3 regions of the Streptococcus caledonicus genome follow, and region 1 is predicted to be linked to each of the others. Evidence: predicted binding sites of a transcription regulator. Region 1 holds the regulator's gene; each other region holds the start of a gene.
The links. Region 1 encodes Rex, which represses fermentation and respiration genes when NADH is low (regulators of the CRP and FNR family bind a similar motif). Its sites were predicted from a motif close to TTGTGAANTANTTCACAA; they were not measured.
Positions count from the first base shown of each region.

Region 2: a site for Rex is predicted at 1,537-1,554, ahead of ACFPQ3_RS06210 (formate/nitrite transporter family protein). Genes of this name have one in related genera too.
Region 3: a site for Rex is predicted at 7,551-7,568, ahead of ACFPQ3_RS07015 (FMN-binding protein). Genes of this name have one in related genera too.

Region 1 covers NZ_JBHSOJ010000015.1:263,442-273,960, forward strand. Annotated here, with positions in the region: gene ACFPQ3_RS03145 (RluA family pseudouridine synthase) at 15-908, opposite strand; gene ACFPQ3_RS03150 (NAD kinase) at 898-1,734, opposite strand; gene yjbM (GTP diphosphokinase) at 1,709-2,380, opposite strand; gene ACFPQ3_RS03160 (CYTH domain-containing protein) at 2,678-3,253, shown strand; gene ACFPQ3_RS03165 (ribose-phosphate diphosphokinase) at 3,620-4,576, shown strand; gene ACFPQ3_RS03170 (cysteine desulfurase family protein) at 4,580-5,692, shown strand; gene ACFPQ3_RS03175 (DUF1831 domain-containing protein) at 5,778-6,125, shown strand; gene ACFPQ3_RS03180 (redox-sensing transcriptional repressor Rex) at 6,477-7,115, shown strand; gene ACFPQ3_RS03185 (gamma-glutamyl-gamma-aminobutyrate hydrolase family protein) at 7,990-8,691, shown strand; gene radC (RadC family protein) at 8,688-9,368, opposite strand; gene ACFPQ3_RS03195 (Fur family transcriptional regulator) at 9,432-9,881, opposite strand; partial or broken gene ACFPQ3_RS03200 (ATP-binding cassette domain-containing protein) at 10,353-10,519, opposite strand, start outside.
Region 2 covers NZ_JBHSOJ010000016.1:471,567-482,250, forward strand. Annotated here, with positions in the region: gene ACFPQ3_RS06205 (phosphoglycerate mutase) at 510-1,205, shown strand; gene ACFPQ3_RS06210 (formate/nitrite transporter family protein) at 1,613-2,377, shown strand; gene pbp2b (penicillin-binding protein PBP2B) at 2,467-4,542, shown strand; gene recR (recombination mediator RecR) at 4,555-5,151, shown strand; partial or broken gene ACFPQ3_RS06225 (IS110 family RNA-guided transposase) at 5,451-6,644, opposite strand; gene ACFPQ3_RS06230 (amino acid ABC transporter ATP-binding protein) at 6,900-7,640, opposite strand; gene ACFPQ3_RS06235 (ABC transporter substrate-binding protein/permease) at 7,640-9,802, opposite strand; gene ACFPQ3_RS06240 (GTP-binding protein) at 10,629-10,684, shown strand, end outside.
Region 3 covers NZ_JBHSOJ010000016.1:635,524-646,207, reverse strand. Annotated here, with positions in the region: gene ACFPQ3_RS07040 (DUF3307 domain-containing protein) at 1-215, shown strand, start outside; gene ACFPQ3_RS07035 (EndoS/ChiA family endoglycosidase) at 679-3,759, shown strand; gene ACFPQ3_RS07030 (Gx transporter family protein) at 3,854-4,396, opposite strand; gene ACFPQ3_RS07025 (NAD(P)/FAD-dependent oxidoreductase) at 4,500-6,410, shown strand; gene ACFPQ3_RS07020 (polyprenyl synthetase family protein) at 6,500-7,492, shown strand; gene ACFPQ3_RS07015 (FMN-binding protein) at 7,603-8,100, shown strand; gene ACFPQ3_RS07010 (FAD:protein FMN transferase) at 8,167-9,222, shown strand; gene ACFPQ3_RS07005 (1,4-dihydroxy-2-naphthoate polyprenyltransferase) at 9,197-10,171, shown strand; gene ACFPQ3_RS07000 (NusG domain II-containing protein) at 10,271-10,678, opposite strand.

The sequences.
Region 1 (10,519 bases):
CTCTCAACTTTCTTTTATTTTTGTTGTAACTTTAGGATAACGCTTTCCATGTCAGCTGTCAAGGAACTAGTCTGTATCTTTTGTGTTCTTGTAAATGGATCGTTAAAAGATAGATAATGGCAATGCAACGCTTGCCTTTCAATCCCATAACTCATTGAACCACCATAAAGATCATCTCCTAAAAGCGGTTGGCCAATATGAGAAAAATGAACGCGAATCTGATGTGTCCGTCCGGTGTGAAGTTGAATATCAACTAATTTCACCTTTCCATAACGCGCAACAACTTTATACGAGGTATGTGCATATTTCCCAGACGGGTGGACACAGCGTGTAATAATAGAATTCTCTGGCCGCGCAATAGGGGCAATTATTTCTCCTTCATCAGGCAAATCACCTTCACCTGCTACCAAAGCATAATAACGCTTTTCAATGACCTTTTTCTGTAACTGTTTATCCAATCTTGCATGAGCATAGCCATGTTTTGCAAAAAGCATCAGACCACTGGTATCTTTATCCAAACGCGTCACAATATGGACTTGTTTATTAGGGTAATTTTGAGACAAATAATATCCTTTAACACGATTGGCCATGGTATGGGAGTGTAAAATACTCGGAATACTAGCAATGCCATGCGGTTTATTGAGGATAATAAAATGATCATCTTCTGACACAATCTCTATGGGTTTATATATCGGTTCAAGACTTCCATTTAAATCTTCTTCATTGGGAATCTCAATGGTTACCACATCTCCATTCTTTAGGACAAAGATAGCATTTTCTTCCTTACCGTTTACCCAGATATTTCCACCTTTAAACTTAATTTTAGCTAACAAGGCTTTCGAGACATCGTGTTCTTTCAGAAGACTTTTGACCTGACACGGTCTATGGGCAATATATTCAAATTTCATGTTCTTCTCCAACAAAAGCATCTTTTACACGTTGCCAAAAGCTCGTGTGGCGTGGAGTCGCTACAAAACTGATTTTCGCTTGGTCAATTTCGTAAGTCACATGTTGCACATTGCGATGATGGTAAGTTTTATTATCCACAGTTAATACATAGGCCCCTACACGCTTAGGAACAATTTCAATAAGATCTTTCTTTGGAACAATAATCGGACTTCCAATAGTACGGTAAACACGATTATTTAAGCTAGCAATCTCAGTCAATTGCAAAGCTTCTACCGTTGGATGAAGAATAGCTCCTCCCAACGATTTATTATAGGCTGTTGAACCGGTTGGTGTAGAGACAGCCAAACCATCGCCACGAAATCGTTCAAGAAGGACATGATTAACCAACACATCTGCTACCATTGTTTTTTCAAGACGCTTAATCGTAGCTTCATTTAAAGCGCGAGAGGTCACCACTCTACCATCAGATAAGGTTAAGGAAACCTTTAATATAGGATAGGATACCTTTTCACCACGATCTTCACGAAGATTACGTAACAATTCTTCTACTTCAAAATCACGATAATCAGTATAAAAACCCAAATGTCCGGTGTGCACACCTACAAAACGGACACGTTCTAACTCTTTTTCATACGCATGAAAAGCAGATAAGAGCATCCCATCTCCTCCGATGGAAATCACAATATCGGGATTGCGTTTTGTTAAATAAAAGTTAGGATCGTCACGTAAAGCTTTAAAAATCTTATCAGCAACCCGTCGACTTTGCGGTTTGCCATTAGCAATAATTGCTACTTTAGTGTTATCGGTATAATTCATCTGTGTCATCACTATTACCCACTCCGTCACTCAATTTTCTATTATCGTGGTCAAATAACAGTTGCGCCTCACGGATATCTTCACGGATTTTCCGCATTTCTTCATCTAACTCAAAGGCAATTTTAGCAGTTATCTCCAAACGACGTTTAATTTCATTTGGAAAATCACCACGGTATTTATAGTTTAGCGAATGCTCAATAGTTGCCCAAAAATTCATCGCCAACGTGCGAATTTGAATCTCTGCTAAAACAGTCTTAGGCCCATCTATAGTATTCACTGGATAAGATATCACAACATGATATGAACGATACCCACTCATTTTCATATGATTGATATAATCTCGTTCACGAACAACTGTCATATCCGTCCTGTGACGAAGCAACCCTAAAACCTCATCAATATCATCTACAAATTGCACCATGATACGAAGTCCAGCAATATCTTCCACTTCTTCAGCCATATTTTCAAAAGCGATACCTCTGCGGACTAATTTTTCTTGGATACTTTCAATTGATTTAACACGCCCTGTGACAAATTCAATGGGAGAGTGACGATTTTGCTTACGAAATTGCTTACGGATGCCTCGTAATTTTATTTTTAGTTCACCAACTGTTTGAATATAAGGATCAAGAAAACTTTCCCAGTCAAAATTCATATTATTAAGATGTTAGGATGGCCTACCTTGGTTCATTTGCTTTCATATTTTAATTCAATCCGATTACTTTTGTGAGACAAGCTATCATTCTCCTCAGTATAAACCTTTAAAATTGGATTGCTTAGCTTAAACCATCCTAAGTTCAGTTGTAGAAATCAACTGAACACTCCTTTCTAGTGCTCCAGCACTCACTTCGTCACTCATTCTTGTCAAAAAGCTAACTTTTAGCTAAAATGAACATAGTCATTTAATTATAACATAAAATTCAGAATTTTTAGAGAAAGAAAAATAATAAACATGACAGTTCTTGAAATCGAATACAAAACTTTACTTAATCAAGATGAATTTAATCGCCTCGAAAGTAGATTAGCACATGTCAAACCTATCACTCAAACGAATTACTATTTTGACACTTCTGACTTTGTTCTAAAAGCACATCGTATGTCCTTACGTATCAGAACCTTTTCAGACAAGGCAGAACTGACATTAAAAATTCCGCAGGAAGTTGGGAATGTCGAACATAATCAGACTCTGCTATTACCAGAAGCCAAGGAAGCCATAAAAACAGCAATTCTCCCTAACGGAGAAATTAAAACTCTTTTAGTTCAAAAAGGAATTCCTCTCGAAGAACTTCTAGTATTAGGACATTTAACAACCATCCGCCGTGAATCGCAAACCTCTATTGGCCTACTTGCTTTGGATTATAATCAATATGCCGGGCTCAAAGATTATGAATTGGAACTTGAAGTCTTGGATGCTGAAAAAGGCAAAATAGATTTTGATAACTTTTTGGAGCAACATAATATTGACTTTAAATATGCGAAAAGTAAAGTTGCCCGTTTTACATCAACGTTAAAAAAGAATGACCAATAGTATTAAATACTTGATTTTAAGTTTTTGGTCTCTCATATTCACCTCAAAATATCAGCATGAAAGAACGAAAAACCATCCTTATTTCTTTTTAGGATGAAAAAGTATTTTACTAAAACTGTCCAGTGAACAGTTTTAGACGAAGCTTAGAAAACAGAGAGCCATAGGGAATCATGACTTCTATCCCACGCTCAATAAACACAACTTTCCAAAATTCAAATGATTAGAAGAAACAATTATTTCATACTAAGACTAATAATCTGTGCATAAGAACTTAATTTTTCTCTAGTTATACCATGCTTTTTATCTTTTTTTTTGGTAGAATAGTAACCGTAAAACTTTCATGTTACTTTAAGAAGGAGCCTTAAAATGTCCGACAAACAAATGAAACTTTTTTCTCTCTCATCAAATAAAGAAATTGCTGAACAGATTGCTAAAGCTGTAGGGGTACCTCTTAGCAAGCTATCTTCACGCCAATTTGCAGATGGTGAAATTATGGTGAACTTAGAAGAAAGTGTTCGTGGTATTGACGTTTATCTCATCCAATCAACAAGCTATCCTGTTAACGATAATCTTTGGGAACTACTCATAGCTATTGATGCTTGTAAACGTGCCAGCGCCCACTCTGTAACAGTTGTCATGCCATACTTTGGTTACTCACGTCAAGATCGTGTTGCTGCACAACGTGAACCAATTACTGCAAAATTAGTTGCCAATATGTTGGTAAAAGCTGGCGTTGAGCGCGTTGTAACACTTGATCTCCATGCTATTCAAGTGCAAGGCTTCTTTGATATCCCAGTAGATAACTTATTCACTGTTCCACTTTTTGCCAAACATTATATTGATAAAGGTTTAACTGGTTCAGATGTTGTCGTTGTTAGTCCAAAAAACTCTGGCATTAAACGTGCTCGTAGCTTAGCTGAATACCTTGATGCCCCAATTGCTATCATTGATTATGCTCAAGATGACAGCCAGCGTGAAGAAGGTTACATCATTGGAGATGTCACAGGGAAAAAAGCTATCTTGATTGATGATATCCTAAATACAGGTAAAACTTTTGCAGAAGCTGCCAAAATTGTTGAACGTGACGGTGCGGTTGACATTTATGCTGTAGCTAGTCACGGTTTATTTGCTGGTGGTGCTGCTGACATTTTGGATCTTGCACCAATTAAGGAAATCCTTGTAACAGACTCTGTTCTGACAAAAGAACGTACACCAAATAAAATTAAGTATCTTCCAGCAAGTGAGCTCCTCGGTGAAGCCCTTGTCCGTATCCACGAGCATCAACCAGTAAGCCCACTCTTTGCATATAAACCTGGTAAGTAAACAATGATTTATTTTGACAATGCTGCAACTACTCCTTTAACTCCTTCTGTGATTGAAGCAATGACTTCAGTAATGGCAGAGCAGTTCGGCAATCCTTCTAGCTTACATACTTTTGGACGAAAAGCTAAACAATTATTACGCCATTATCGCTATGCTATTGCTCAAAGCTTAAAAACAGACGAGAAAAATATTATCTTTACTTCTGGCGGTACGGAGAGTAACAACACCGCTATTATCGGCTATGCATTAGCTAATCAAGAAAAAGGGAAACACCTGATTACTACAGCTACCGAACACCACTCTGTGTTACAAGCCATGTCTTATCTTGAAAAACGTTTTGGGTTTGAAGTCACTTATCTAAAACCTAGTAAAGGTCACATAACTGCGCAACAAGTTAGGGACGCCCTTCGTCCCGATACCTTATTAGTATCCATTATGCATGCTAATAACGAAACTGGAGACCTTAATCCCATTCCTGAAATTGGTCACCTTTTAAGTCAACATTCGGCTGTTTTTCATGTTGATGCCGTTCAAACAGTTGGAAAAATTACTGTATTACCAGACGATTGGCAAATTGACTTCTTATCTGCCTCTGCTCATAAATTTCATGGCCCTAAAGGGGTTGGCTTTCTTTATGCTAAGACCAATCACTTTGATAATCTCTTACATGGTGGTGATCAAGAAGATAAACGGCGTGCATCAACAGAAAATATGATTTCTTTAGCTGGTATGGCTACTGCGCTGACTGAAGCTACCAATCAGCTACATGAAAACCTCAACCATATTCATCACATTCGCCAAGCTTTTCTAACAGAACTGGAAGGCTTAGATTATTACATCAATTCAGGAAACGATTCCTTATCACATGTGTTAAATATTGGTTTTCCTAATGGTAATAATGGACTGCTGCTAACACAACTAGATTTAGCTGGATTTGCAGTCTCAACTGGTTCAGCTTGTACTGCTGGCGCTGTCACTCCAAGTCATGTGTTAACAAGTTACTATGGTGAAAGTTCTCCAAGACTTCGCGAATCCATTCGAATCAGTTTTGGAGAACAAAACACTGTTAAAGAAGCTCAGCTATTAGCACAACAATTAAAAAAATTATTAGCATAGCAACTACATTATGAAAGGAAATGGGTATGGAAAACATAAAAAATCGTGTCATTTCTTATGTCATCTATATCTTAAATAATTGATTATGGCTTTTGAAAAAGAAATTCATTTAACAGACTGTCGTTTTTCTTATGCGATTAGTCCTAAAATAAAAAAATACACTCTTCGTGATACAACTTTTATGCAAAATAAGGTTGGAAATTACGAATTGAATCGCCTTTTAGAAATTATTCCAAATTCTGGGGATGGTTTCCCATTAAAAATTACGATTAATAAAGATTTAACTGCTTTCAAACTTACTATTACAGATAAATCTGGGCTTCGTCTTGTCAATATCTTCAAAAATGAAGAACATAAAATTATGCAGGACAAATTTTACTTTTTGATGGATAGTTTAGTTGAACGCGATATCTTTACCAAACTAGAAGTCTAAATCAATAGGATAGTTCCTCCGATTCACTAGTAATCTTAAGGAACTGTCCTCATATTTTCATTCTTTCTTACTATTTGACGTTTTTCTATTGTCTTTTTTAAATTCTTATATGTTGATTTTTTCACAAAGTTTCATTATAATAAGAATAGACTAAACATGAAAAAAGAGATTGAGACAAAAGTCATGATTTCGAAGTCTTGACCATCACAGTCGTATAGGATGGCCGCTAACGACTGTGTAGAAAAGTTTTGGGACTCCCAATCAACTACTGCATCTATCTGCTATTACTATCAAAAAGAGATGATTGAGATATTTTTGTTCCAACCTCAATTATTTTAGAAAGAGACAACTATGTTAGAAAAAAATATTCCAAATGCAACTGCTAAACGACTAGCTTTATATTACCGAATTTTTAAACGCCTCCATGCTGATAAAGTTGCTAAAGCTAGCTCTCAACAAATCGCTGATGCTATGGGAATTGATCCTGCGACTGTTCGTCGAGACTTTTCTTATTTTGGCGAACTCGGACGTCGTGGTTTTGGTTACGATACTCAAAAATTAATGAATTTCTTCGCAGAATTACTAGGAGACCATTCTACAACTAATGTCATGTTAGTTGGTGTAGGTAATATCGGTCGTGCTTTGTTACACTATCGTTTCCATGATCGCAACAAAATGCAAATTGCCCTTGCTTTTGATACTGATGACAATGAATTAGTTGGCACAAAAACAGGGGATGGGATTCCTATTTATGGTATCTCAAGTCTTAAACATCATATTGCTAATACACATGTAGAAACTGCTATTTTAACTGTTCCTTCAACTAAAGCTCAAGAAGTGGCTGATATCCTCGTTGATGCAGGAATCCGTGGTATCTTAAGCTTTTCACCAGTTAATCTCCAAGTTCCTGAAAATGTTGTTGTGCAATATGTAGACTTAACAAGTGAACTTCAAACGTTACTCTACTTTATGAATAATCAAGATAAATAAATCAATAGCCGAGGAGAATACTTGACTCCTCAGCTATTTTTTTATATTATCAGATTACTTGTTTTTTCATTATATAGTAAATTAGATTTAATACTTATTTCAAAATCAAAACGATACATTGTTGGCTTTTTTAGGAGCTATTCCTTAGCTGTGGGTGCAAACAATCTCCTGCGAGTTCTATTTTTTGGGGGGCGAGTCTTATTGCTTTTTAATTTCCAAGCAACAGCTTCAATCAGTCTTAAAGTCTGTTAACTCTCCATCCTATCGCCCTAGGATCCTTCTTCTAGAGCTTTCACCGCAGCACAAAGTCTTCACAATCATAGTAATTTTGTTACCTTGGATACTGTTGTCTCTAATCGGAAAACGACAAACTCCATCCTCGGTAAGTGGTTAAAATCATAACAGCTTTCTGCTATGGAAAGGAAACTTGAAAGGGTAGGGCCTTTCAAGTGAGCCATGAAACCAAAGGTTTGTTGACGTGCTAACCATATGAGGAGAGCAGGAGAAAAATGTTTTTGTCTATGTCTAATTTTGATTTTTATAGAGTATAAAATGGAACTCCGCAAGAGATTGTGACGCTGACTTCGCTAGCACCATTTCTTACCTCCAAAGGTCTCCCAGACTTTTGGAGCAGCCCCACACCACATTAAAATAAGTACTAATAAAATCTAAATCACTATAATTATAAAGAAGAAGGTCGTTCTAAATCACAACAAAGTAAAGGACCAGAAGCATCACAAAAGTACAACAAGATAACTCTGTATTATTTTTAGTACTAAAATGCATCACTGTGAATCACATTATCACGGTAGTAAAATAAAACTGCTAATACCTTCCTCAAATCTCTTATGAAAAGACTAGAAAGTGAGTTCTTATGTCAAAACAACCTATTATTGGAATTGCTGCTAATCAACGTCAAGTGGAATTAGATACCCTTCCCTGGACCTATGTCCCTTCAGGATTTCCTAATGCGATTATTGAAGCCGGTGGACTTCCTCTTGTTCTACCTATTAACAAACCCGAAATGGCGAAACATTACATCAGCATGATTGATAAGCTTATTCTGACAGGTGGACAAAATGTTAACCCTGCCTATTATCATGAAGAAAAAGACCCCAATGCTGAAGATGATTACTTCAGAGAGCGAGACGAATTTGAAATAGCTTTAGTTAAAGAAGCCATTTTACAAAAGAAACCTATTTTTGCCGTTTGCCGAGGCATGCAGCTCATAAATGTTATTTTAGGTGGTAGTCTACATCAAAATATTCCAAATCACTGGCAAAAAGAAGACGCAGATATTATTACTCAAACAATGACTGTTACTGAGGATAGCCTTTTTTCTCATATCTATGAAACACATACTGGGATTAATTCTTACCATCGACAAGCCATAAAAGAGCTAGCACCAGCGCTAAAAGTTATTGCAAGTTCTCCTGAAGATGGAATTATTGAAGCCGTTGAATCTACTAACCCTGATCTTCGTTATCTTGGTGTCCAATGGCATCCTGAACTACTAGTTTATAGCGATAAAGATCACAGTCAAAAACTCTTCGATTTTATTGTAAATGAGCTTTAAAGATTATCTGTCTCCTCACGAAAACTAAAATACTCATTTCTTCCAACAATAAGATGATCTAGAAAAACTACCCCTAGATCGTCACAACAACGCTTAAGTTTATCTGTAAAATGAAAATCATTTTCACTTGGTTCTGTTACTCCAGATGGATGATTGTGAATAACAATTAAAGATGTTGCCATATGTTTACAAGCATAATGTAAAATTTCTCTAGGTTCTGCAACTGACCGTCTAACCGTACCAATAAATATGGTTTTTTGAGCAATAAGTCTATTTTGTGTATCTAAATAGAGAGCTACCAAATGCTCTTGTTTCTTATCTCCTAATTCGAGCATCATTCGTCGTGCTAATCGTTCACTGGACATGATGCGCTCCTGTTTTTCAACTTCTGCTGTCTGAATACGATTAGCTAACTCTATCATGGCTTTTAATTCGATAGATTTTACTCGCCCAATGCCTGAAATATTTTGTAATTCCTCAAGAGAAAGCTGCCGCAAATCAGCTAAACTACTCAAATTCTTTAAAATTGAATTAGCCAAAGAAAGGACATGTTCCTTCTTCGTCCCTGTACGTAAACAAATGGCTAAAAGTTCTTGATTACTGAGATGTTCTGCTCCTTCTGCGCTTAATCGTTCGCGGGGAAGCATGGCTTGTTCTTTAAATTGAATACTATACATGATGACCTCCTAACTAATTATTCGCATATATAAGAAAAAAAGACTTTCAAGTGAAGTCTTTTTCTATTTTTTTAGGGAACAAGCAGGGCAAACACCATAAATTAAAAATTGATTTTTAGTAACTTGATAACCAGTCTTTTGCTCTGCTTCTTTTACTAAAAGAGAAGTATCAGCATCCATAAAATCTGTGATGTTACCACAAATCTCACAAACCACATGAAGGTGGTCATGCCCCATAAAATCAAAATAAGTCGTATTATCGTTACTTACTTTAACCTCAGAGACGAAGCCTTCTTCAATCAAAATTCTTAAATTATTATAAACAGTCGCTAAGCTCATATGAGTATACTGGTCCTGTAAATCATGAAAAATTTGCTCTGCACTAGGATGATGATGAGCTTCAATCATGTAGGCTATAATGGCTTTCCGTGTTTCTGTCAGACGAATTTGCTTTCCTTTCAAGTGAGCTAAGACTTGCTCATAGGTTTCCTGATGATGGGGGTCTACCGAAATTTGAAACAAACCTTAAACTCCTTTCAAACTACTACTGTCCCATTATACCAAAAAAACTATAACTCTACCATTCCTAAAACTCAACAGACATGCCTAGACTTGAAACAATTATTTTAGTTAGAATGATAGAACCAGTCTCTTTCAACATTTTTCTGTCGTACAATCTACAAACAGTACAGATTCCCTTGAATTACTTAGACAATGGTTCAGTTTTAAAATAACCCTGCGTTTAAAAATAATAATCCCATTTAAGATAAATTGTTTCAGTTACCATTCATTTCCCTTCAATAGATACTTATTCCATAATATTTTATTGTTGGTATTTTCTGCGATCAATGCAGGCGGCGAAGTCACTATAACTAGTGCTTTTCTAGTTGTGAAAACACTAAAGTGGCCAAGTTTTAGTGCGCTAGGGGTGAAAATATCCAGTAGAGTTTGACAATCTCTCCAGACTATCGAAGCCTGTCGCTAAGAAACAAGAGAGTGACAGTCGCCTAAGCTAGCCAAGTCCTGCATCACGGTCAATACTTCACCAACCATTTCAGGATCAAGCGCTGATGTCGGCTTATCAAATAACATCACATCGGGATCCATAGCTAACCCATGTGCAATCGCAATCCGTTGTTGCTGACCGCCTG
Region 2 (10,684 bases), on a different contig from region 1:
AAAAACAGAATTTAGCAATTATTCAGCCTAGTTAATATATTATATTTCACTGAGTTCTGTTATCTAAAAAGAGTGTATTGTTGCAGTTACCCATCATCTATCAATGTGTATGATGATTCAATCAGGAACTACTGTTACTAACTGTATAATAGTTATGGCTAACAAGAGTGTCACTTTTGGAGTCTTCCGAAGTGGTGAAAAAGTGAAGGAAAGAGGCATGGTTTCAGAGATTTAATTTCTTCTTGCTACCTCATCTTAAGTTCAGACAGCCTCAATTCTTACAGTTCAAAAAGTTTCCGATACCTTTATCTCCATAAGAAGTGTGTTAATAAAAAGATGATACGGATTAAAGACTCGGCTACTTCGACAACTACGGTGGAACTGACTTTTGGAAATTACCATTGGTAAAACATTCACAAATTTACAATCTCAGACTAGCTTTTTTCCTGTTTTTTTTGTAAAATAAGAGGGTAATGGCATTTGCCAAATAATAAATTGGAGACATACTAATGGTAAAATTGGTTTTCGCTCGCCACGGTGAGTCAGAATGGAACAAAGCCAACCTTTTCACTGGTTGGGCTGACGTTGATTTGTCAGATAAAGGTACACAACAAGCGATTGACGCTGGTAAATTGATTAAAGAAGCTGGTATCGAATTTGACCTTGCCTTCACATCAGTTTTGAAACGTGCTATCAAAACAACTAACCTTGCGCTTGAAGCAGCTGATCAACTTTGGGTTCCAGTTGAAAAATCATGGCGCTTGAACGAACGTCACTACGGTGGTTTGACTGGTTTGAACAAAGCAGAAGCTGCTGCTGAATTTGGTGATGATCAAGTTCATATCTGGCGCCGTTCATATGATGTATTGCCACCAGAAATGGCAAAAGATCATGAGCATTCAGCTCACACAGACCGTCGTTACGCACACCTTGATGGTTCAGTTATTCCTGATGCTGAAAACTTGAAAGTAACGCTTGAGCGTGCTCTTCCATTCTGGGAAGATAAAATTGCTCCAGCACTTAAAGATGGTAAAAATGTTTTCGTTGGAGCGCATGGTAACTCAATCCGTGCCCTTGTTAAACACATCAAACAATTGTCTGATGATGAAATCATGGATGTTGAAATTCCAAACTTCCCTCCACTTGTATTCGAATTGGATGAAAAATTGAATATTGTTAAAGAATACTACTTGGAAGTTAAATAAAATCTGAAACAGAGGCTTTTGTCTCTGTTTTATTTGGTATTTCATGTTTCTAGTGTATAACAGATGAAAAAGAGGTGACTTTTCGAATACTCGTGATGGTGTAAACATTTAGGGATTGCTATTCTCAGTTTTCTATTTCCGATTGTGGGCTGATTTTATGGATTGTTTGGTCAGCTGATTGTCCTCTTAAAACTAGTAGTGCCCGAACTGGCTTTTTGTAAGTGTGCTAGTCAGTATTCTTTTATTTTTATTGGCTATTGCGATGTTTTACAGTATTTAAGACAACTTAGAAGCAGAAGAAATTAAACTTTTGCTTTTTTATTGGCTTTATTTGTGAAAAGTATTGCAATCTTTTATTATTTTGTTATAATGCTAATGTTAGAAAACGATTGCAGAAAGGGAGAAGCATGCATTCACCAGAAGAGATATTAGAGATTACAATTCATACAGGAGAACATAAAATTCATAAAACGTTTTTACAAAAAGCAATTTTAGGTTTTGTTGGCGGTGCCATGATTAGTTTAGGTTACCTTCTTTATGTCCGAATTACGGCTAATGGGATGGAGACTTTAGGCCATTTTGCTTCGGTTGTAGGTGCAGCAGCTTTTCCAATTGGATTGATTGTTATTCTCTTAGCTGGTGGTGAATTGATTACTGGCAATATGATGGCAGTAGCCGCTAGTTTTTTTGCAAAGAGAATTTCTTTAGTAGATTTGCTAAAAAACTGGATTGTCATAACTGTATTTAATGTGATTGGTGCTATCTTTGTTGCTTATTTTTTTGGGCATTTTGTTGGTCTAACAAGTTCGGGACATTTTCTTGAAGAGGCCTTGGAAGTTGCGCATGCTAAGTTAGCGGCAAGTCCAGCACAAGCTTTTGTTTCTGGAATCGGTTGTAATTGGTTTGTTGGCTTGTCTTTGTGGCTCTGCTATGGAGCAAAGGATAGTGCAGGAAAGCTTCTAGGGACTTGGTTTCCAGTCATGACCTTCGTCGCGATTGGATTTCAGCATAGTGTTGCCAATGCTTTTATCATTCCAGCAGCCATATTTGAAGGTGGTGCTACTTGGTTTGATTTTCTACATAATTTCACCTTTGTTTATCTTGGAAATATTGTCGGTGGAGCAGTATTTGTGTCACTCTTTTATTTCCTTGTTTATGGTAAAAAACGTTAGAAAAAAGTTACACTTGCTATCATTTTAGCAAGTTTTTTTGTTGTAATTGTGATAAAATAAAGAGCAAAGTTTTTCAATGTGAGGATTAGATGGCGAGTAGAAATAGAAAACAGTTACAGCAACAAAAACGGCTAGGGAATCAGATGTCTAGCCGTATCAATTTGATTTTTGCTGTTATTGTTGTACTTTTTATTATATTATTATTGCGATTAGCTCAAATGCAACTTCTTGATAAAACGTTCTATACTGAGAAATTAACTGCAACCACGAGTTATACGGTAAAGAATTCAAGTCCGAGAGGTAAAATTTATGATGCTCAAGGGACATTATTAGTTGATAATGACATCAAGGAAGTTGTTTCTTTTACGCGCAGCAATTTTGCTACCGCTGAAGAAATGAAGAAAACAGCCTGGGCACTTTCTGCACTTGTTTCTTATACAGAGACGAATGTTACAACGCGAGAAAAGAAAGATTATTATTTGGCTGATAGTGCGAATTATCAAGCTGTTTTAGATAGGCTTGACAAGAGCAAGAAGTTTGACAAGTTTGGCAATCGCTTGGCTGAGAGCGATGTCTATGCGAATGCAGTTGAAGCTGTAACGGATGAGCAAATTAATTTTTCAGATGAAGAGCTAAAAGTAGCTTATATTTTTAGTCAAATGAATGCTACACCAACATTTGGAACGACTTCTTTAAAAACAGTTGAGCTAACGGCTGAACAGATTGCCATTATTTCAGCGAATAAAGACTTACCTGGTATTTCTGTACGTTCTGATTGGGAACGGAAAAATATTGCCCAATCTTTATCACCAATTATCGGAAAAGTTTCAAGTGAAAAAGCAGGGCTGCCAGCAGAGGAGGTTAAGGAGTATCTTGCTAAGGGGTATTCTTTAAATGACCGCGTTGGAACGAGTTATTTAGAAAAAGCCTATGAAGATACTTTAAAAGGAACTCCTAAAGTACGTCAAATCACAGTTGACAAAAAAGGAACTATTGTTGATGATAATGAAACACAATCTGGTAGCAGAGGAAAAAATATAAAATTAACCATTGATTTAAAGTTTCAAGAAGGTGTTGAAAAGATTATTAACCAGTACTTTCTTGCGGAGAAAGCTGAGGGAAATGTCGAACTTTCAGAAGGAGCTTACGCTGTAGCTCTTAATCCTCATACAGGAGCTGTTCTTGCAATGGCGGGCCTCTCCCATGATACGGAGACAGGAGAAATTGTTCAAAATGCTCTTGGAGCGATGACGTTAGTATTTACTCCTGGTTCTGTTATAAAGGGAGCTACAATTGCTTCTGGATATGAAAATGGCATTATTTCAGGAAATCAGATTTTATATGATCAAGCGATTCAATTTGCAGGTTCAAGTCCAATTAAATCTTGGTTTACTTTAGGTAGTCTGCCTATTACAGCTACTCAAGCATTGGCATACTCTTCCAATACCTATATGGTTCAAATTGCCATGAAAATGATGGGGCAAGAATATAGTCCAGGAATGATTTTAAGCACAAGTGGTTTAGACTCAGCAATGGCTAAATTACGAGCTACCTATGCTGATTTCGGCTTGGGAGTATCAACTGGCTTAGACGTTCCAGGAGAATCAACAGGATATATTCCAGAAAAATTTGATTCTGCAGCCATATTAACAGAATCTTTCGGTCAGTTTGATAATTACACAACAATGCAATTGGCTCAATACGTTGCGACAGTCGCTAATGGAGGCAATCGTATTGCACCACGTTTGGTACAAGGTTTTTATGATACTGATGAATCTGGAAATCTGGGAAATATGATTGAAGAGAAAGGGCCAAATACCTTGAATACGATTAAGATTTCTACTGACGAGTTGGAAATCATTCAAGAAGGTTTTTATGATGTGGTTAATAGTAGCTCAGGCTATGCTACTGGTAAAGCAATTGGTGAGGGAGCTGCAGTTTCTATTTCTGCTAAGACAGGTACGGCCGAATCTTATGTCACTAATAAGTCTGGCGACTCAATTTACACCACTAATATGAATGTTGTTGCTTACGCTCCAAGTCACAATCCCAAAATTGCAGTTGCAGTTGTGTTACCGCATGAGACGAATTTTAATAGTAAGGCAAGTCACTTAATGACACGTGACATTATCAATTTATATCACAATTTATATCCAATGAATTAAGAGAGGTTTGAAGTGCTTTATCCAACTCCCATAGCAAAATTGATTGATAGCTTTTCGAAATTACCAGGTATCGGTATAAAAACAGCAACGAGGCTGGCATTTTATACGATTGGTATGAGTGACGAAGACGTCAATGAATTTGCTAAAAATTTATTATCTGCAAAGAGAGATTTAACTTATTGTAGCATTTGTGGTAATCTCACAGATGACGATCCATGCAGTATTTGTCAAGATGAGACAAGAGATTCGTCTGTTATTCTTGTAGTTGAAGAGTCCAAAGATGTCTCTGCTATGGAGAAAATTCAAGAGTATCGAGGAAAATATCATGTGTTACATGGTTTAATTTCTCCAATGAACGGAGTTAGTCCTGATGATATCAATCTGAAGACTTTGATTACGCGTTTAATGGATGGAGAGGTGACAGAGGTCATTATTGCAACCAGTGCCACAGCAGATGGGGAAGCGACATCAATGTATATTTCACGAGTGCTAAAACCAGCAGGTATCAAAGTGACACGACTAGCACGAGGCCTTGCAGTAGGATCAGATATTGAATATGCAGACGAAGTAACCCTTCTTAGGGCAATTGAAAACCGTACAGAATTATAAGAATAGTAGTCAAAAAGAGGTTGGGAAAAAACTCAAATTTTAACCTTTCTCTTAAACATTGAACAATATAAAATGGCTTAGAATCAACGTTTTTTAATGACGTTAATTTCCCAACCTCTTTTTCTACCATTTGCCCAGCCTACCAAGGGTTTAAAGCAAAAATAATTTGAGAGCAGCAACTAACGATCAGTTATTGTCCTCTTTTTCTGTGCTAAGCAGCGATAAAAGTGTACACAAAAGGAACACCTTATCTAGCTTTTTTTAAAATAAGGTGTTAGAATAGTATGGCATAAACAACTTTATTGATTTTGGGTTGAAGCGTAATCGTAAAGTTTGTTATGCGTTATGAGGTAATACATTGTCCTTATGATGCGATGTATAGAGGCAATCGTATGTGGCTTAGTTGAAGCTATTTGCGATTGTCTTTTTCGTTTCTCATAGAAGTCTGCGATGTGACAAGGATTAGTGTGGCTAGCTGAAGTGATGTTGTGAATACACTTGAAGAGAATCTTTCTGGCATAAGGATTCCCTCGTTTGGTGATGTGTTCCTTGGCAAGGAAGTTCCCAGATTCATAGTGTCTGAGATCAATCCCGATAAAAGCATTGATTTGATTGGCAGACTGAAATCGACGAATATCTCCCCTCCCAATTCGCCAATGATAGAAGTCGCTGTTGTTTCTGCGATACCAGGGATATACAGTAAGATATCGTATTCAGGTAAAGGCTGAGCTAGGGATACCCTAATGTCTAAAACCACTTGTCTGCGTCCAGATAATCTTAGCAGTTCTTGCGCATAATAACGAACCTCTTCAATGACAGGAGAGGTTTTCTTGACAGCACAGTAGGACTGTTTAGCGAGTTCGGTAAGCTTCTCAGCCAAATAAGTCACACGCTTGTCAGAGATACGTTTTGATGTCGAGTTTCAAATGACATGTGATAACTCATCACTACTCAACTCAAGCACCATTTCCTTACAAGGAAAAGCAGTAACTAAGTTCCAGTATTGTTCACCAGTTGGCGCTGATGAGATATGTTCTATCTCAGGGAAAGTGACTTGCAAGACCTTGTGGAGACGATTCTTAGTTCGAACGATATCTTCTGTCAGGTTCTGATAGAATCGGCTTAAATCACGTAACTCTTGATAGACTTCCTCTTGGACGTAAGTTGGTTTACGATTGCACAAACTGAGACTGAGCCAATTTTTCAGCGTCAATTTTGTCAGTTTTACGGACACGTAAGCTGTCTAGTTGCTTTTTAGCTTCGAGAGGATTTAGCCGTGTATAAGCCTAGCCATTGTCCTCAAGAAAGGCTTGAAGGCGACGAGAATAGTCGAAGACAATCTCAGGATTTTGAACGGTTTTCAAGTCACCAAGTAGCCTATTGAATCCGATAGAATCATTAGGTATAGTGTAGCCATGAACCTTATCACCATTGACTAAAATAGCCACTTCCGAACTTGCTTTACTCACATCAATCCCAAATACAACTCGCATGATATTACCTCTTTGTCTTCAATGATTCCTTGTTTTAGTGATTTCATTTTCAATACACGACGTCAAGCGTCCCACATACCTTGATAAAATTCTCCCTAAAACAGGTGTCTTGCCAGTTTGATATGCGACGTCTAGCGCCTAAAAAGAGTACGACTTAACAGGACACCTCTACTTTAACATAATGAAAAAGTAGTGAGGACTTTCTCCCGTCGGAGATTTCCTCACTACTAATCTTAGTATGTTTGATATATTATGTTATACATTCAAGACTTTATCCAAAAATTCGATAAGTCGTGGGTGTTTTGGATTGTCGAAGATTTCTTCTGGTGTCCCATCTTCTAGGAATTGACCACCGTCGGTAAAGATGACGCGGTTAGCAACTTTACGAGCAAATCCCATTTCGTGAGTTACGATGAGCATGGTCATTCCTTGTTCAGCGAGGTCTTTCATAACATTTAAAACGTCCCCAACCATCTCTGGGTCAAGGGCAGACGTTGGTTCATCAAAGAGCATGATATCTGGATTCATAGCGAGGGAACGAGCAATCGCAACACGTTGTTTTTGACCACCAGATAAACTAGTGGGCATGGCATTAGCTTTATCGGCTAAGCCGACTTTTTCTAAGAGTTCCATTCCTAGTTTTTCAGCATCTGTCTTTGTTTGCTTCCCTAATTCAACAGGAGCGAAAGTAATATTTTCTAGAACAGTCATGTGCGGGAAGAGGTTAAAGTGTTGGAATACCATTCCGATATTTTCACGTGCACGGTCAATATTTGTTTTAGGATCAGATAGTTCGAATCCGTCTACAACAACTTTCCCTGATGTAATCGTTTCAAGTAGGTTTAGTGTCCGTAAGAAAGTTGATTTACCAGAACCAGAAGGACCAATGATGCAAACCACATCGCCTTCATAGAATTTGGCATCAATGCCTTTTAGAACCTCATTTTTCCCATAATATTTGTGGAGGTCTTGTACATCAATTTTTAATTCAGCCATTATTTAGTCCTCTTTTCTAAGTGTTTTGCTAAGCGGGTGAGCAGTGTAATGATCACTAGATACATTACTGCTAGGATAGCATACATACGGAAAGATTGGTAGTTTCTAGCGATGATAATTTTACCTGTTTGGAAGAGTTCAACAAGCCCGATTGCAGAGACAATAGTAGTATCTTTGAGTGAGATAACAAACTGGTTGATGAAGTTTGGTAACATCAATTTGACAGCTTGAGGTAAAATGACTTTACGCATGGTTGTTTTATATGGAATACCAAGGCTTCGGCTGGCCTCCATTTGACCTTTATCAACGGCTTCGATACCGCCTCGAACGATTTCGGCAATATAAGCTCCGCCATTTAACGAAAGGGCAATCGTAGCAGCAAAGAAGTCATTGATAGGGGATTGTTGGCCCGTGAGGCTTTGAATAAGGTTAGGAATCCCCCAGAAAATGAAGGCAGCCACAATCATGAGAGGAATACCGCGGACGACATCAACGAAAATGCTCGCAATGGTTCTCAAAACCTTGCTTGGAGCAACACTCATCATACCAAATAGGACACCAATAAGGGTAGCGATAGCAAAGGAAATGAGGGTTAAACTAAGGGTTGTCCAAAGTCCAGACAACAGCTGGCTATAGTTATTTGAGAGGAGACCTGAGATGGTTGTCTCATCGACAGCAGTGTTGCTATTTGTTGAACCAAGGTATTTATTGACGATGTTATCGTACTCACCAGATTCTTTTAGAGCAGCAAGGCCGTTATTAAACATGGTGATTAGTTCTGGATTTGTTCCAGCTTTGACAGCAAAACCATATTCACCAGATTTTTCTCCCGCAATAGGAGTTTCAAATTGGCGTCCTTGTTGGATGGCATATTTGAGCACAGCTTCATCATCCATGAGAGCATCAATTGAACCAGAATTCAAGCTATCATACATGGTTGAGGCTTCATCAAAGGCTTTTAGAGTGTAGCCATATTGTTTCTCATGTTCCTCTAAGAAACTGTAAGAGGCTGTTCCATTTTTGGCAGCAACAGTTTTTCCTGCTAGATCGGAATAATCTGTCACATTCGTTCCTTTTTTAACGGCAAGAAGAATATTAGAAGTGTAGTAGGGATCTGAGAAGTCAAAGATTTTTTGACGTTCTTCAGTAATAGACATGCCAGCAATAACTGCGTCAGCTTGTCCAGCTTGAACAGCATTTAAGGCAGCGTCAAAACCAGGATTAGAAATTTTGATGTTGAAATTTTGCACTTTCGCGATAGCTTTGATGAGTTCCATGTCAATACCGACATATTTTCCAGAATCATCTTGAAATTCAAATGGAGCAAAGGAAGAATCGGCAACAATTTTATAAGATGATTTCACAGGAGTTGCTTTGGCAGAACTGTCACCTGTTGATGATAATTTAGAAGTGTCAGCTCCTAGCCATTTACTCATAATATTATCGTAAGTACCATCTTTTTTCATTTCAGCAAGAGCAGTATTGAAATCTTTAATGAGATACTCATACTCAGAGCCTTTTTTTACCGCAAAACCAAAGGAACCGATAGGTTCACCAGCGATATTAATAGCATAGTTTTTACCTTGCTTAATGGCATATTCAACGACTGGCTGATCATCCATTGCTGCGACTATAAAGCCAGTATCAAGGCTGTTGTTCATTAAATCACTGGTATCAAAGGTTTTAGTGGTGAAGTTGTACTTATCTTTATTTTTTTCAAGAAAAGCTTGCGCTGCAGTGCCATTCTTAACCCCAACGACTTTTCCTGAAAGCTCCTTATAAGAAGAAACTTTTTGGTCGGCGCGTGTATAAACAACAATTTTAGTGTCATAGTAAGGATCAGAGAAAGTAAACACTTTTTGCCGTGCCTCGGTAATTGTTGTACCAGCCATTAACGCGTCAGCTTGACCAGCTTGAACTGCATTTACCGCAGCATCAAATCCTGGATAGGATATATTAAAATCCCAATTTGAGCGTCTGGCAACTTCGGTAATGATATCAACATCAATTCCCTTGTAAACTTGATCAGAATCTCGGAACTCAAATGGGGCATAGGCAGTATCAGATACTATATCAATAGTATCTGCAGAGGTGTTTGTTCTTCCGAATAGAATGAACGATGACAGAAAAGTTGCCATCATTATTTGCAGTTTTTTTATCATACAGAGAACTCCTTTTTTATAAATTAAGATTTATTATATCAAAAAAGGGCAGTGAAAGCAAATTTCTTTTCTTTTGCATGTTAGGTTTTATAACATTGTGTGTATCCGTTTTGATTATGATATGAAGTTTTGGTTTGGTAAATGATAAGAAATCTAATAAAGCTGTTAATTGTATCCCAGTTATTTTTTGGCAATAATACCATTATGAAAAAAATATTATTAACGTTGTTAACAGTGGCTTTATTAGTGCTTACGGCTATAAAGATGTTTCCAGAAATTGAACGTACCTTGCATCATTTTTTAGGATGGTATTAGATATACAACGTAGGATTTTGGTATGATGAGAGATAGTTGGTTGTAAAGAAATCAGATACTAATGGTCATGATGAACGCTCATTTACTGAGTTTGGGTGAGTAAAGCTTTAGATAAAAATTCTGCTGATTTAATGTTGAATGATGTCTATGATTTTGCTGACAGGAAACAATTGTGCATTTAGCTGTGCAAATTCAGGTTGTTGATGGAACAGTCATTTAACTTCTTATTTCTAAGGAAAAATCAATTACCTTTGAACCGATAGGGTGCGATAGTAATTTTTCTGTATTTTGGAATTAGTCATGATGATAGTTTTGTGCTAAATACGACTATTTAATACTCAAAGAAAATTTAACGAGAAATGACTAACATATTCCCAAAAGAAGTTAAAAGCAAAACGTTGTATCAAACACGTCTGTGGAAATCAAACTAAAATAAAGGTGGAGTTCACTGCCCAATTCAGACTCTATTTTGAATGTTGGTCTAGATGCTCACGTCGATGCGGGTTAGATAATCTTAACTGAAAGTCTCTTATATCATGCAGGTGTAAATCGACAATTAGGAAAAGT
Region 3 (10,684 bases), on a different contig from region 1:
TAGGAGCAGGAGCGCTGATTGGTAATCTTGAGCGAATCATCATGGGACTCTTTTTGATTTTAGGACAATATACTGCTATTGGTCTTGTCTTTACAGCAAAATCCATTGCGCGGTATGACCGAATTTCCAAGAGTCAAGCTTTTGCCGAATACTATCTAATCGGTTCCTTATTTAGTATTATCGCTGTAGTTATTATCTATTTCGTTTTATTTTAGTACAGTGTTAAATAGCCTTGAAAAACTCAAGTTCTATTATTAGCTTTTTTCCTTTTCTTTGTTAATCCACTATATTGCCTTAAACTAAAAAGATAAAACCCTCCCTTTTCGTTTTAACCGAGATAGGGAGGGTTTGCTGTTGTTCCAGTGGTTTGAACTTGCCAGAATAGTATCAATTAGTCATAAATGGTTTCCTAAAATACAGTTCTGTTTCAAGATAAAATACATGGGCAGGGAAGGTTAAATAAATTTAAGAATATCTTATCTCAATTTTAAAAAAGAGTCCAAGTAAAACGTTCAATTGATTTTCTTCTTAATTTAAATAAAACTTAAATTTGTTTTATTTAACCTATAGTTTGTAGGTTTCTTTTTTAACTAATAGGGAGCATACTTATAGATGTCTAAAAGAATACGCTTTCAAAGAAGTTCGTTCTTAACTTTTGATTATCCAAAGGAGGAAGAAATGGATAAACGTCAATTTTCTAAGTGTGCAGTAGGTTTAGTCTGTACAGCAGTCTTAGCGGGTGCGATATTACAAGCCAATGAATGCTTTAGGCTTCATGGCTTCCAACCAATGGTGGTTCAGGCACAAGAAAACACCAATCGTGCAACTGACAGTGTTGGAATCATAAACGAAATTCGTTCAGGTACAAGAGGACCACTTTATGGCGCGTATTTCCGTACTTGGCATGATAAAGCTGCGACGAAAAGTGAAGAGGCAGCAAGAGATGCGCAGGGAAATATTCAAAAGCAAGAAGTTAATCAAAATTTTGGAAGACCTAATACAATCTCAGAAGTACCTTCGGATGTGGATATGCTTTTTATTTTTGAAGACTGGACTCACAAGGATAGTCCATTTTGGAGAAAACTAAAAGATGAATATATCCCTAAAATGCATGCGCAGGGGACTATAGTTATTCAAACTATTGGTGTAAAAGAATTGAGTGGTAAGGCAGGACTATCTAAAGAAGTTTATAAAGAAGATACAGAAGAGAGTAACAAAGCTCTAGCTAAAGCTTTGGTCGAAAAATATGTCTATGATCGTGGTGTTGATGGATTAGATATTGATGTTGAACTAGGTGATTATAATGTTAGGACTGATGCTACTGTTACAGAGAAAGCAGAAATTATTCGTGCAAATAAAGTTTTTAAGGAGATAGCAACGTTAATTGGCAAGACTGGTAAAGATACCAATAAAATGTTAATTCTTGATACTACACTCGGAGTAGAGCATCATACTATTTTAAAAGAAAATGCCAAATCTTTAGATTTTGTCCTTCGTCAGTATTATGGCGCACAGGGACCAACATCAGATATGCACCGTAAAATTAATGAAGATTGGAAAGGTTACAGTAGCTATATAACTCCTCGTCAATTTATGATTGGATTTGCTTTCTATGAAGAGAATGCAGATTTAAACAATAACTTCTGGAATGATATTAAGGATTATGATCCTTCTAATCCAGAAAGTGGAAAAGATATTAGTGGTACGCGTGCTGAATCATATACAAAATGGCAACCAACAGGTGGTCTCAAAGGAGGTATGTTTGCTTACGCCATTGATCGTGACGGAGTAGGTCATCCTAAAAAAACTGAAGGAAAAGATCCATCTGATGAAATCGTCAAAACCGATTATACTGTTTCTAAAAAGCTAAAAGCTGAATTATTGAAGAATAAAGATTATACACTTATTGATAAAACGGACTTTCCAGATCCAGTACTTTTACAAGCGGTTAAAGAGCAAGTAAGCCCTTATCGTGGTGATTTATCTAAATATGATAAGGAACTTAAACTAACTGGGGAGATTACTAATTTGGAAGGTTTAGAAAAATTAACAAAACTTTCTTCTCTAGAAATGGATGGATTAACAAATTTAACAACTCTAAACGCTCAAGACTTGCCTAAATCTATTCGTGATACTGGTAATCTAAAATTATCTAATATGTCTGGACTTGAAAAATTAGAACTATCAAATAGTATGCTCCAATCTTTAGAGGAGCTTGGAATAGAGAGTATGACAAACTTGATGAAGTTTGACTTATCACATAATAAATTTGACTTTGAAGGTGATAAAGAACGTTTAGAACACTTGATAGCTGTAGTGAAAAAGAACAACCTATCGGCAAACAACAGCGATACAGTTTTTGAAGGGCAAAAACCAAGTGGCTATCTTCCTGAATCCTATGAAATAACAGAAGTAACAGTTCCAGCTGACGGTACGCCTTATAATATTTTTGAGGACGCAGTGTTTGGCAGTGTGACAAAATCCAATTTCTTTATTGGAAACTCTGATGAGTTTGAAGTTTACAAAACTAAAACAGTTGATGGTCGCACATTTGTTGATCAGAATTGGACATATAAAGACTTTAGTGCAAAATATGATAAACATACTGTTGTAAGCTTTACATCAACATTAAAAGAAGAAACAAATCGTTCACTAGGCACTTCAATTGATGAAAGTTATAATGTTTATGTTTATAACGGTAAGCAAAAAGTCCATCAAATGAAAGTTCATGTAGGACAAGGTAAGACATTTATGGAGAATTTAGCACTAGGAGCTAAAGTTTTAGGTGCTAGTCCAGACATGAGAGGGGTTATTAGAAATGTATTTGATGGAGATAAAAATACCACTTATAGATCATTTTCAGAGAACGGAATAATACTTGCAGATCTTGGAAATTTATGTCTAGTACGCCATTGGCGCATCTTTAATCCTGAGACAGGTATTGGAGGGAATTTAATTGAAAACCGTATTAAAGAAGCAACTATCTTAGTTCCAAAAGATCCATATATGACAGATATTTCAAAACTTAAATCAGAAGATTGGGTAGAAGTTGCTAATATTACGAATGGTAAATTGATTGAGGAAAACCCTGTAAATGTATTAACACGTTATTGCAAATTAGATATTAAAAAGACTTACAACGGTTATTCTCCATACCTCTCTGAATTCCAAATTCTTGGTTGGAAGATTAATGATGAACAATATCTTTCAGCATTGAAAGAAGCGAAAGAAGCTAAGGAAACAGCAACTACAGAACTTTCAGAAGTTACCATTAAAGCATTTGAACAAGCTGTCGAAGAAGCTAAAAAAAGATTGGAAGCAGGAGAACTAGACCAGGCAGGTATTGATGCTGTCGTAACAAAGTTGTCAGATCTTACCAATGGGTTAAAAGCACAAGTTGAGAATAAAAAAGCTGCTTACGATATTCAAGCAAATTATCGTACATTGATGAACACGGTTAAAACCTTGGAATATGACAATGGCATTTTCAAAAAAATTGCATTCCTTCAAAAAGAAATGATGACATTGGATTCACAAATTGATGAAAAACTAGGTGAGTTAGTTTGTGACGATACACTTGACGATTTAGTTTCTGAAATGAAAGCTAAAATGACAGCAGTAGCAGATCTTCTAGGTTTGACATTGAATGACAAATTTGAAGTCGAAACAGTTGTAGAACCAGAAGCAGCGACTGAAAAAGTTAGAGAGACTGAAAATTCGGAAACCAGTTCAGTAGAGACAGCTACTGAAACGGAGTAATTTTAAGAATAGTTCATCTTATTACATTTTCTAAAGTACAAAGGGTCCGAGAATTAAAATCTCAGACCTTTTGTATTATTAGAAAAATAATAATTTAAATCGTCCACCCATCGGGTAAGTTATGCTGAAATTCTTTTAAGGCATTAATTTTTAAGAGAAGGTAATTACCTGTGACCCCCACTAAAAAGCCAGATAAGATGCCACTAAATGACAGTATAGGGAGGTAATTTAAAACGAGCCAAGATTGTCCAATCATTGCAAAGACAAGAAGTTGTCCCATGTTATGCATAACACCTCCCATAACAGAAATACCAATAACACTTACGCGTTTTTGTCCAAGCTGTTTTAGGAGCAACATAGTGGTAAAGCTCAGCAATGTTCCAGCGAAAGCATATAAAAAGGTAGAAAAGGTCCCACTGAGAAAAGTTGATACTGTTAGTCTCAGCGAAACAACCTTGATACTATCTTTAGTTGGTAAGGTAAATAAGGAAATTATTGTAATAAGATTCCCTAATCCTAGACGAGCACCTGGAGCAAAGGCAAAAGGTGTAGGCAAGAAACGTTCAAAAAAGGAAATAACAACTGCCTGAGCAGCTAAAATTGTAATAAAGACAAGTTTACGATGATTTAAAGACATATCCTTATTTTATCATAAAACAAGAGTTTCTAGAGAACACGATGTTGATAATTGTAAAAAAGTTTGTTAAAATAATAACGTTATGAAAAAGGAGGCAAATCACTTGACAAAGAATATTGTAATTGTCGGTGCCGGTTATGCAGGGATTTCTGCAGCGCGTCATTTAGGTAAAACGTTTAAGAAAAATGATGACGTGACGGTTACATTGATTGATAAAAACTCGTTCCATACTTACATGACAGAGTTACATGAGGTTGCTGCAGGACGCATTGAACCAGAAGCGATTAAGTATGACTTGCAACGCATTTTCAAAAAATATCCAAAAGTAGATTTAGTGACAGACAAGGTTGTTTCGATTGACTATGACAAGAAACAGGTTGTCGCTGAGCACCAAACCTTAAACTTTGACTACCTTCTTCTTGCGATGGGTGGTGAAGCTAATGATTTTGGAATTGCGGGCGTTAAGGAAAACGGATTTACGTTATGGTCAATTGAAGCAGCAGAAGTGTTACATGATCATATTATTGATGCGTGCTACCGTGCAATGCGCGAACACGATGACGAAAAACGCCGTGCCTTATTGACCTTTACTGTTATCGGTGCAGGTTTTACAGGTATTGAAATGATTGGTGAGCTGATTGATTGGTTACCAATTTTAGCTAAGCAATTTAAACTTGATCCAAATGAGTTCTCGCTTAAAGTTGTTGAAGCGATGCCAAACATCCTTAACATGGTAACTGAAAAAGAGCAGGTTAAGGCCCGTAAATACCTTGAGAAAAAAGGTGTTGAGTTAATTCTTGCTGACGGTGTTACCAGTGTTGAAAAAGACAGTCTTTATCTATCATCAGGGCGTGTTATTCCTACTTATACGTCAATTTGGACAGCTGGTGTTCAAGCGATAAGTGACGCTGGTGAGTTTGGGATTGAAAAAGGCCGTGCTGGTCGTTTGATTGCAAACCAATTCATGGAAGCTAAAGGCAAAGAAAATGTCTATGTTGCTGGTGACTTGGTGTATTATGAAGATCCAAATGAAGGAGACCGCCCAACCCCTCAAATTGTTCAAGCAGCGGAACAAACTGGTCATACTGCAGCTCAAAATATTGCGGCAGCGATCACTGGTGGTGAAAAACACGCTTATAAAGGAAAATATGACGGTTTTATGGTATCTATTGGAGCAAAATACGGTGTGGCATTCTTGATGAACAAATACCACATGTCTGGTTTCCTTGCTATGGCTGTTAAGCACTTGATTAATTTGGTTTACTTCTTTGGTATCCGTAGTTTCTACAATATCGGTGCTTATGTTCGCCATGAGTTCTTTGATGTTCGTGATGGGCGTAATATTTTTGGTAGTCACTTATCAAGCAAGGGCAATCGCCTTTGGTTGGTACCACTTCGTGTCTTCTATGGATCAGTTTGGCTCTATGAAGGAGTAAAAAAAGCCTTTGGACTCTTTGGAACAAACTCGTGGTTTGGTGATAAAGTAGTTTTCCCATTCTCTTGGTTACACGAAGCTGCTGAAGCAACATCTGGTGCCTCAGAGGCGGCTACTGAAACTGTTTCAGCAGCATCTGGCGCAGTTGCTGAAGCAACAACAGAATCAGCGCATCAAATTTTTAGTTTGAGTTATGCTTATGGTGAAGAGCCAATGCAAGTCCTAAAGGAGATGCCAGATTGGTTTGCTGCTATTATGAAATTCATGCTTCCTAATCAGGATGTTGCTCTATTCATGCAAAAATTCATGACCGTTGTCGAGATTGCTATTGGTCTTGCTCTTATTGCCGGTGCCTTTGTATGGTTGGTAAGTGCAGTTACAGCTGCCTTTGTTGTTATGTTTAGTTTATCAGGTATGTTCTATTGGGTGAACATTTGGTTCATTCCAGTTGCGATTGCTCTAATGGGTGGCGCAGGACGAAGTTTTGGTCTTGATTATTGGATTATGCCATGGCTTGGTAAGCATCTAGATCGGTTTATCTACGGTCAGCCAAGACATATTTATCATAAAAAATCATAAAATTCTGATAAAGTTGCACGATTTCGTGATATAATAAAAATGAGGGTTACCAAGTTGGTAGCCTTTATTTACATGTTAAAGGAGTTCACGTGGTACATCGCATTTGGGATTCATATCCAACCATTCAGGAAAACTTAGAACAGGTTAAACAAATTATGATGTCGGAGTTGCGGGTTAATCATCCTGATATCAAAGCAAAAATTTTGGAATATATTGATGCTCCTGGAAAATATGTACGTGCAGGCTTAAGTTTATTATTAGCCATGGAGGAAGATGGTCATATCCCAGAGGGAAAATTGTATTTGGCAGCCTATGTTGAAATGTTACATTTAGCTACATTAATTCATGATGATGTGATTGATGTTGCTGATAGTCGAAGAGGCATAGAAGTGATTAATAAAACTTTTTCGAATCGAGTAGCTATCTATGCAGGTGATTACTTACTAGCCTATGCTAATCGCTTAGCCCTTAAAGGTACTGATTTACTGAAAGTTTCTTCGGACGACGCTCAAGTGTTTAATCCTTACCTAGTTGAAAGGGTATTAACTGGTGAATTGGCACAATTGATGAATCAATACAGCTCCCAAATGACGATGAAGGCTTATCTCAAACAAATTCAAGGGAAGACAGCATTTTTATTCGCTTTGGCCTGTCAGTTGGGGGCTTGGAGAAAGCATATTTCACGTAAAGAGAGTAAATTAGCTTTTCAAATTGGTCAAAATATTGGAATGGCTTTTCAAATCTCGGATGACCTAATTGACTATCGTGTCTCTCAGAGTCACTCAGGCAAACCTCGTATGCAAGACGTTCAAAATGGCATTTATACGGCTCCTTATCTTTTAGCGCAAGCTTCTTCAGAAAAATTTAGAAAATACATAGCGACGATTGATCTTAGATACCTTTCTGAGGATAATCTTCTAAAAATCCATGAATTGTTAGAAGAAGTTGAAGCATTTACCAAAACTGAAGATTTAGTTGATAAATTTATGTCTAAAGCTTTTATTTGTATAGATAAAAAAATTATTCCTGATACCAAAAAACTGAAAATTTTCTTGGAACAGTTGATGAATCGACAGTTTTGATGGAATTGTTTGAACTATAAAAATAGTATCTGAGAATACGTTTTAGTCTAGACAAGGTTTGTGATATATGTTACAATATCTTTATAAACAAGGAAGGAATTTTTCAAAAAATGAAAAAGAAAATTGTATTAGCATCAATGCTATTTGCATCAGTTTTGGCTCTCGCTGCTTGCGGTAACTCTTCTGAAAAAGAATCTGCCAAAGAAACAACTGAAGCTGTTAAAGTTGAGAAAAAAGAAACTGCAGCGGCAGAACTTAAAGATGGTACTTATAAAGCTGAAACTGGATTTGATGATCGTGGTTGGAAAGCAGTCCACACCATTACTGTTTCAGGTGGTAAAGTGACTGAGTCTACATTTGACTATGAAAATAAAGATGGTGCATTGAAGTCAGAAGACGAAGAGTACAACAAAAATATGGAATCTAAATCTGGTATTTCGTCAAAAGACGCAACTGATCAAATGGACAAAGCTTTTGTTGAAGCACAATCAGCTGATATTGAAGTTGTAACAGGTGCAACACATTCAACTGAAAACTTCAAAGCAACTGCAGCAGCACTTTTGGAAGCAGCAGCAGAAGGTAACACTGAAACAATCGTATTGAAATAATTCAGTACAGAGAAATGATTAAGTACCTCGCTTATAAAGGGGTACTTTTTGCATTGAGGAAAACACATGAAAACTAACTGTCTAAAATTACTAACCGTTGTTTTTATAAGCCTTTTTGCTTTAACTGCCTGTTCTTCTCAAGAAAAAGCAGGGCTAAAGGTGATTGACAAGCCAGAGACTCGAACAGAATCTTTACTTCACACGGTTGTTCAGCTCAGCATTTATCACAAAAATCAAGAAGAAGCAATGGATGAAGCCCTTGATTATATTAGAGATATGGAGGCGCTTCTTTCTACTAATCTTGAAGGATCTGATGTTTATAAAATCAATCATGCCGCAGGGGAAGCAGCTGTCAAAGTTCATAAAGAAACTTTTGATATCATTGAAGCTGCTGTTGCTATGTCTGAGAATAGCCAAGGGAAGTTTGATATTTCTATTGGAGCTGTTAGTAATCTTTGGAAAATTGGAGATACAGATGCTAGAGTTCCTTCTCCTGAAGAAATTTCAAATGCTCTTGGTTATATTGATTATCAGCGTATCAAACTGGATAAGACAAAGCAGTCAGTATATATTGAGCAAGGAATGACTTTAGAACTTGGAGCCATTTCTAAAGGCTATATTGCTGACGGTGTTAAAAAAGTCTTTGAAAAACATGGGATTACAACAGCTATTATTAATCTAGGTGGCAATGTTCTTGTGATGGGAACGTCTCCAAAAACTGATGAAGGATGGACTGTTGGGGTTCAAAATCCTAACGAAGTCCGTGGAGAAACAGTTGGTTCTGTAAAAGTTCGTGATAGTTCAGTTGTTACTTCAGGGATTTATGAGCGCTATTTGGAAGGGCCAGATGGAGAAATTTATCATCATATTTTAGATCCTAAAACGGGATATCCTGTTGAAAATACTATATCTGGCGTCACTGTTTATACAAAAACGTCGATTCAAGGAGATGAATTTTCAACTAGCCTTTTCTTATTAGGGATTAAAGAAGGGTTAAAATTAATTGATGAAACTGAGGGTGTAGAAGCAGTATTTATTGATAAAGATAAGGGCCTTCATCTTAGTAAAGGTCTTAAAAATAAATTTGAATTAAGAAATGAGGATTATCATATTGTCGACTAAACACAATCCATTGACATTTCCTATTTTCTTGGAATTTGTTGAACTTCGGACCAAGGTTGCCAGTGTCTTTCCAATGTTGATTGGATTTCTATGGGCCTTTTATCATTATAATGCTTTTAACACTCTCAATACGGTTCTATTTATTCTGTCTGTTATTAGTTTTGATATGTGCACAACAGCTATTAATAACACGATGGACTATAAAAAAGCTCTTGATACAGATTACAAGGAACGAGATAACGTTATTGGTGCTAATAAGCTGAATTTTCAACAAATGGTTCAGATTATTTTAGGACTCTTGAGCTTTTCTATTTTGTTGTCATTAATTTTGGTTTGGAGAACAGATATTATTTTACTACCAATTGGAATATTATGTTTTTTGATTGGCATTTTTTACACCTTTGGTCCAATCCCCTTATCACGTTTACCTTTAGGTGAACTGTTTTCTGGGGTGACGATGGGATTTGGTATTTTTTTTCTAGCTATCTTCATCCAAAAGCCAAATCTTCTAGTTGCAAGTCATCTATCAGAAAATTTCTATCAAATTAATATCGCATGGTTTGAACTAATTAAAACAGTGTTTCTAAGTTTACCGTTCATTTGCTTGATTGCTAATATTATGTTGGCTAATAATTTATGCGACTATGAACAAGATGTTAAAAATGGTCGTTTTACTTTAGTTCATTATATTGGAAAAACCAGAGGCATCACACTTTATAGCATTTTAAATCTCACACCATGGATTTTGTGGTCGATTTATCCTTTAGCAGGGCTTTTACCCAAATGGGTATGGACTGGGCTTTTATTAATAAAGCTAAATCTTACATTTTTAAAAGAATTTCGTCAAAAGCAGGTTAAACGTTTAACGTTTACTTGCGCAATTAAAAGTTTTGTTCTATTTTCGGCTCTCTATCTACTAACCCTTGTGTTAGCAACTGTCACTGGTTAACAAAACGGTTGGAGGGGTAAATCTTTAACAATTGGTATGCTAAAAAGGCATAGAAATAACGTTTTTTGATAACGTCATTTCTATGCCTTTTATTTTTTATTAAATTGGTAAGATGAGTTCTTCTTCCTCATCATTTCCTTCAGGTGCTTGAATTTCAATAATGAGTTGATGAGGGAGACAGATTGATAGTTGTCCCGTACGACTAATCCAGCCGGTATTAACAGCAATTTGATCTGGACTATTGTCTTCTTTGACACGGATACGAGAACCATCCACTTCAACGATATTATACTGGCCATCGGCAGGATAGTAAGTCTTTTCAAAGTGCTTACCACCTTCTGTTAAGGGAAATTGATCAACAACTTCGCCATGGATTTTAACAATGGCAACCAACTGAAGGGGATTGGTTTGCTTTCCTGCTTGATGCCAAGTGATACCAGCAGGAATAAAGGATAGCACGATAGACAAACCGATAAAAAGATAATCATAGGGTTTAAATTGTTTCAATAGCTG